DNA from 3 places in the Vibrio sp. Vb1554 genome. Region 3 is predicted to be linked to each of the others. Evidence: riboswitches for the same ligand, from Rfam matches in the RefSeq annotation. Region 3 holds a riboswitch; each other region holds the start of a gene.
The links. A riboswitch is a leader RNA that binds a small molecule or an ion and turns the genes downstream of it on or off. The one in region 3 is predicted to bind thiamine pyrophosphate.
Positions count from the first base shown of each region.

Region 1: another riboswitch for thiamine pyrophosphate. It lies ahead of thiC (phosphomethylpyrimidine synthase ThiC); the one in region 3 lies ahead of thiB (thiamine ABC transporter substrate binding subunit).
Region 2: another riboswitch for thiamine pyrophosphate. It lies ahead of thiD (bifunctional hydroxymethylpyrimidine kinase/phosphomethylpyrimidine kinase); the one in region 3 lies ahead of thiB (thiamine ABC transporter substrate binding subunit).

Region 1 is NZ_JAWPOJ010000043.1:26,758-29,011, reverse strand. It holds gene R8N28_RS22135 (multicopper oxidase family protein) at 1-186, shown strand, start outside; gene crcB (fluoride efflux transporter CrcB) at 310-693, shown strand; TPP riboswitch at 754-852, shown strand; gene thiC (phosphomethylpyrimidine synthase ThiC) at 1,016-2,254, shown strand, end outside.
Region 2 is NZ_JAWPOJ010000017.1:3,893-6,146, reverse strand. It holds gene R8N28_RS14730 (ABC transporter ATP-binding protein) at 1-80, opposite strand, end outside; gene thiD (bifunctional hydroxymethylpyrimidine kinase/phosphomethylpyrimidine kinase) at 70-927, opposite strand; TPP riboswitch at 1,025-1,132, opposite strand; gene R8N28_RS14720 (TldD/PmbA family protein) at 1,444-2,254, shown strand, end outside.
Region 3 is NZ_JAWPOJ010000015.1:64,058-66,311, reverse strand. It holds gene R8N28_RS13855 (flavin prenyltransferase UbiX) at 3-641, shown strand; TPP riboswitch at 679-815, shown strand; gene thiB (thiamine ABC transporter substrate binding subunit) at 888-1,880, shown strand; gene thiP (thiamine/thiamine pyrophosphate ABC transporter permease ThiP) at 1,922-2,254, shown strand, end outside.

The sequences.
Region 1 (2,254 bases), on a different contig from region 3:
TTTACGGTTCTTGAGTTAGATGGCAAAAAACTCGACGAACCGTTTCATACCGATACGGTCTTACTTGGAAAAAACGGCAGTGCGAAAGCGGCATTTGTTGCAGATAAACCAGGGCGTTGGATGTACCATTGTCATGTAATTGAACATATGAAGACGGGTTTGATGGGGTACATTGAAGTAAAGTGACTCCTGTAACTTTTAAAATCTTGATAAGTTTTAAGCGCTATACTTTGCTGAATTCTAAGATTGTATAATCACTATTGCCGTAAATTTGATTACAATGTCGCCATTAACTTTTCTGGGGGAATTATGGGACAACTATCCGTTTTGGGTTTTATTGCATTGGGTGGTGCATTTGGTGCATGTTCTCGTTACTTAATTTCTGAACTTTGTGTCATTTTATTGGGGCGTGGTTTTCCATATGGTACGTTAACCGTTAACGTTGTTGGCTCATTTATGATGGGCTTATTGATAGCAGCTTTCGATAATGAACTTTTGGCAACGGAACCTTGGCGACAAGTGATTGGCTTGGGTTTTTTAGGGGCACTAACGACGTTTTCCACCTTCTCGATGGATAATGTGTTGCTTATGCAGCAGGGCGCTTTCTTTAAGATGGGGTTGAACGTATTGTTGAATGTAGTGTTAAGTATTTCAGCGGCGTGGATAGGCTTTCAATTATTGATGCGCAGCTAGCAAAGTAGTTAAAAATTGAACAGGTCGGCTTGGTTTCACCAAGCCGTTTTTATATACTGACATCACTTGTCGGAGTGCCATAAGGCTGAGACCGTTAATTCGGGATCCGTTGAACCTGATCAGATTAGAATCTGCGAAGGGAACAAGAGAAGATATTCACACCGGAGCTCTTTCTGGTTGATCTATCAAAAGTCGAATGTTGTTACAGGCAAATATCGTAAGCTTTAACTAGCCTTAATTTGACTCCTCTTGTCGCATCTATCCGCCAAGCATTTTTATCCAATTACTTTTTATCTAGTATAACAAAGCAAGGAAAAATGCTATGTCGAGTCGCAAACAAGCGAGACTGGAAGCAAAACAGTTCATTGATACACTCTCGGTACAACCGTACCCCAATTCAAGCAAAGTCTACGTAGAAGGCTCACGTCCAGATATTCGTGTGCCAATGCGTGAAATATCACTCGCTGATAGCCTTATTGGAGGCACAAAAGAAGCGCCTATTTTCGAGCCTAATGAGCCAGTACGCGTTTACGATACCTCGGGTGTATACACAGATCCAGAGCACACCATAGACCTCTATAGCGGCTTACCTAAGCTGAGAGAAGGGTGGATTGAAGAGCGTGCCGATACTGAGCTACTTGATGAAGTAAGCTCGGTGTACACCAAAGAACGCTTAGAAGACGAAACACTAGACGATCTTCGTTACGGTAATCTACCACGTATTCGACGTGCCAAAGATGGCCATTGTGTGACCCAATTGCACTATGCTCGCAAAGGTATAATCACCCCAGAAATGGAATACATCGCCCTGCGTGAAAATATGGGGCGTGCTCAATACCGCGATGAAGTGCTGAATCAACAGCATCCGGGTCAAAGCTTTGGAGCGAATCTTCCAAAAGACATTACCGCCGAGTTTGTGCGTAAAGAAGTCGCCGAAGGTCGCGCGATTATCCCTTCCAATATCAACCACCCAGAATCCGAACCAATGATCATTGGACGTAACTTTTTGGTCAAAGTGAACGCCAACATCGGTAACTCATCGGTCACTTCTTCGATTGAAGAAGAAGTAGAGAAACTAGTGTGGGCAACGCGCTGGGGTGGAGATACCGTTATGGATCTCTCTACTGGACGTAATATTCACGAAACTCGCGAGTGGATTCTACGTAACAGTCCAGTTCCGATCGGTACCGTACCAATGTATCAAGCGCTTGAGAAAGTGAATGGTGTGGCGGAAAACCTTAACTGGGAAGTGATGCGCGATACTCTGATCGAGCAAGCAGAGCAGGGCGTTGATTACTTCACCATCCATGCCGGTTTACTACTGCGCTATGTACCGATGACGGCAAAACGCGTTACTGGCATCGTCTCTCGTGGTGGTTCTATCATCGCGAAATGGTGTTTAGCGCATCACCAAGAAAGCTTCTTATATACTCACTTCCGAGAGATCTGTGAAATCTGTGCTAAGTACGATGTCGCACTATCTCTTGGTGATGGTCTGCGTCCTGGCTCGGTTGCTGATGCTAACGATGAAGCGCAATTTGCAGAGCTTCGTACTCTTGGC
Region 2 (2,254 bases), on a different contig from region 3:
CCTGCTAAAGTCGGTGTTTGGCTATCTTTGTATCGCAGACTAGCATCGGAAAGCTGAATGCCAATCGCGTTAGCGAACATAAGTATGACCCGCAAAAAAGTGGTTCACAGGGCCATGGCCTTTACCTACATCCAATTCATCAGCGTGTGCGATAGCTTGGCTGATGTACTGCTTACCCAGGTGCACCGCTTTGTGTAGGTTGTTGCCTTGGCCAAGATAAGACGCGATAGCAGAAGACAGCGTGCAGCCTGTGCCATGAGTGTTTTTGGTTGGAAAGCGTTTAGCGCTGATTAACTCGGCACTGTCTTGCATGATAAGCAGATCGTTGCTGTTTTCATTTTCTTCAAGGTGACCGCCTTTGAGCAGAATAGCTTTGGCGCCAAGCGCACGAAGGTCGGTAATCATATCGTTCATTTCAGATTCTGATTGAGGCATTGGCTTACCCGTCAATGCTGCGCCTTCGGGTAGGTTAGGGGTAATGATGTCTGCGAGCGGAATCAATTCTTCTTTTAAAGTGCTGATTGCCGACTGTTCCAGTAATAGATCACCGCTAGTGGCCACCATTACAGGGTCAATCACGAGGTGTTTTGGCTGGTATTGCTTAATTTTGTCTGCAACGACTTTGATGATGTTGGAATCTGCCAGCATGCCCACTTTGACTGCAACGATGTTGAGGTCGGTAAATACTGCATCAAGTTGGCTCTCTACATGGTCGAGAGGAATGGGGAAAATCGCAGAAACGCCTTGGGTATTTTGCGAAGTAATCGCCGTGATTACCGAGCAAGCAAAACTGCCGGTTGCGGACATCGCTTTGATGTCGGCTTGAATACCTGCACCGCCACCACTGTCTGAGCCCGCGATGGTCAATACGATAGGGGTAGGCAAGGCTGGCGTGTGATGTGAATGAGGTTGTGATTGCTGCGTCATGGTCGCTCCTACTACAAGACGTATAGGAACTGACTTTGACCGTTGCAGATAGATCGATTTTTCGATCGCTATCGCTTACCTAAGAGGGGCGACGAAAGGCAAAGTGTGCATAGTTCCCTACGTCAGTGCTAACTGAATCAGGTTCAACGGGTCTCGAATTTCGATCTCAGCCAACACTTGTCGTGTGGCCCCCCGACTATTTCGTTCGGATGATAGCAGGACCATTGCGGAAGGGATACGTTTTTTGAGCGTAATTATAATGAGTATTCAATTATGCGAGGTGAGTGATAAAGTAAGCACCTAAATGGTTTGCTGGGTGGAATTTACTAGTGCAACGCTCTGGTGAATGAGCAGAACCTGGAATATTTAATAAATAATCGTGGTCTCGTTAAGCAAGGATTAGCACAAAACAAGGTTAAAAAACTGTTAAAATTTAACGTATTGCCAATTTAACTTTGTTGAACTTTTTCACAGTTAATTAGGATGGCTAAGACGATCATCGAGCAAGGAGACTTCATGCTTAATTCTGTAACAGCGAAGTCAGTGATCGATCATGCGCTCTTTTTGGGGGCTGATTTCGCTGAACTATTCGTTGAACATCACCAAACCAACACTGTCCAGATCGCATCTGGTGAAGTGGATAAGGTTAACTCGGGTATCGATTTTGGTATCGGTATTCGTCTTTTTTTCGGTCATAAGGTGCTTTACGGTTACACCAACAGCACAGATGAAGCCGAACTAAAGCGCGTAACCTCGCTGCTTGCTGCAAAAGACAAGCGTGAGCAAATCGCGTCAGCGGGTTCTTTGAATTTGAACCGCTACCCAATCCAACATGGTTGCCGCATGCCACTAAGTAAGGATGCTAACCTAGATTCAAAAATCGCGTTTCTATTGAAAGTTGACCAAGCCGCACGTGCTGAGAGTGAGCATATCAGCCAGTTTATTGGCAGCGTGCTTCAGCGTGAACAACAAGTGTCTATCTTCAACTCAGAAGGTCTACACGTTGACGATACTCGTCATTACATCCGAGTTGCTGGTAATACCGTCGCTCAAAAAGGTAATGAGCAGTCTTCTGGTATGGAAGGTCCTGGCGCTCTTGCTGGTTGGGAATTCAGTGAACAGCTTGATGCCAAAGAGCTAGGTCAAACTATCGCGCAACAAGCGTTGGTAAAACTTGGCGCGGATGCTTGTCCATCGGGTGAAATGCCAGTGGTAATTGGTAACGGCTTTGGCGGCGTAATCTTCCACGAAGCGTGTGGTCACTTACTAGAAACCACTTCAGTTGCGAAGAAAGCTTCAGTATTCCACGACAAGATGGGCGAAATGG
Region 3 (2,254 bases):
ATATGCAAAACAAAACACAACCCTCTCATAAAAAAGCCATCACGTTGGCATTAACGGGGGCTTCTGGTGCTCCCTATGGCCTTCGTCTTTTAGAATGCTTGGTTGCGGCGGATTATCATGTCTACGTTCTGATTTCTTCGGCGGCTCGTGTTGTGATGGCAACCGAGCATAATCTTAAGCTGCCAAGTGGCCCAGAAGCGGTGCAGCAAGCATTGGTAGAGCACCTGAACTGCAATCCCGATAACATCACCGTTTGCGGTAAAGATGACTGGTTCTCACCGGTTGCGTCTGGTTCTGCTGCACCAAAGCAAATGGTGGTTTGCCCATGTTCTGCGGGAAGCGTTGCGGCCATAGCACACGGTATGTCGGACAACTTGATTGAGCGCGCCGCTGACGTGGTGATGAAAGAGCGTGGGCAGTTGTTGCTCGTGGTTCGCGAAACACCATTCTCAACGCTGCATCTGGAGAACATGCACAAACTGTCGCAAATGGGCGTCACCATCATGCCAGCGGCTCCGGGCTTCTATCATCAGCCAAAGAGCATTGAAGACTTAGTGGATTTTATGGTGGCGAGAATTCTTGACCACTTAGGTATTGAGCAAGGTTTGGTGCCTCGTTGGGGTTATGACCAGCGTTCGTGAGCTGATTGTGTAACCACTCAAATACCTTTACAATCCATCCAACTCATCGGGGAGCAAACCCATTTAGCATTGAGTCAATCAATGCATTGGGGCGCTGAGACCTAAGTGTTTAACTAGGGACCCGTATTACCTGAACCAGATAATGCTGGCGTAGGAATTGAGTCTGGATATTGGAAGTCCTTAATAGCCGCCTCAAACCCTGTGCCGCTCAACTTATTTCTCTGAAATACTCATGGAGAGCGAGCAGTGAAACCCACTCTAAATCTGATTGCCCTAGCTGCAATCACCTCTACTTCAGCGTTTGCTGCTGAAAACCCATTAACTATTTATACCTACGATTCTTTTGCCGCAGATTGGGGGCCGGGTCCTAAAATCGAGCAAGCTTTTGAAGCAAAATGTGGCTGTGACGTTAACTTCGTAGCGTTGGACGATGGTGTGTCGATTCTGAATCGTCTTCGTCTTGAAGGCGGTAATAGCAAAGCGGACATCGTATTAGGTTTGGATAACAATCTGATGGCAGAAGCGAAGAAAACCGGTCTGCTTGTCGAGCACGGTGTGGATACGGCTAACACAGTGTTACCAAACGGTTGGAGTGACACGACGTTTGTACCGTACGATTACGGCTACTTCGCGTTTGTGTACAACAAAGAGAAACTGGCTAATCCGCCGAAAAGCATGAAAGAGCTGGTGGAAACGCGCGACGATCTGAAAGTGATTTACCAAGATCCACGGACTTCAACGCCGGGCCAAGGCTTGATGCTATGGATGAAATCTATTTATGGCGACGATGTGACGCAAGCGTGGCAGAAGCTAGCGAGCAAAACCGTAACGGTCACGAAAGGTTGGTCTGAGGCGTATTCTATGTTCCTCAATGGTGAGTCCGATTTAGTGCTTTCTTACACCACTTCACCTGCGTACCACTTAATTGCGGAAAACGATTCGAAGTTTGCTACGGCGAATTTTGCTGAAGGCCACTACATGCAAGTTGAAGTCGCCGCCAAAGTGAAAGGGGCAAAAAATTCAGAACTTGCTGATCAATTTATGAGTTTCATTTTAAGTGATGAGTTCCAATCGGCGATGCCAACGGGTAACTGGATGTACCCAGTCACTGACGTTGAGTTACCTAAAGGTTTTGAAACTTTGAGTGTTCCAAGCAAGTCGTTGAGCTTTAGTGCTGATGAAGTGGCAAAAATGCGTAAGTCTTGGATTCGCGAATGGCAAAGCGCATTGACGTTTTAGCTGACGTTTCCATCCTCATCTGAATGAGATAGGTTTTACCTTTGAATTCTGTTCCAAAAATAGGTTTAGGGGTCGCGATGATCATCGCGACCTTTGTTATTTCTGCCCTAGGTGCTTTGATTGTTCAAGCCCCTTCACTTGATGTGTCTGTGGTATGGGGCGACCCGTACTATCAACATGTCACCAAGTTCAGTTTCTACCAAGCGTTTCTTTCCACATTGCTCAGTGTTGGCTTTGCCATTCCAGTAGCGCACGCACTTTCGCGTCGCCAATTTATTGGTAAATCATTACTGCTTAAGCTGTTTGCATCGACACTGGTTTTGCCGGTTTTGGTTGGTGTTTTTGGGCTGTTAGCGATTTATGGCAACAGTGGT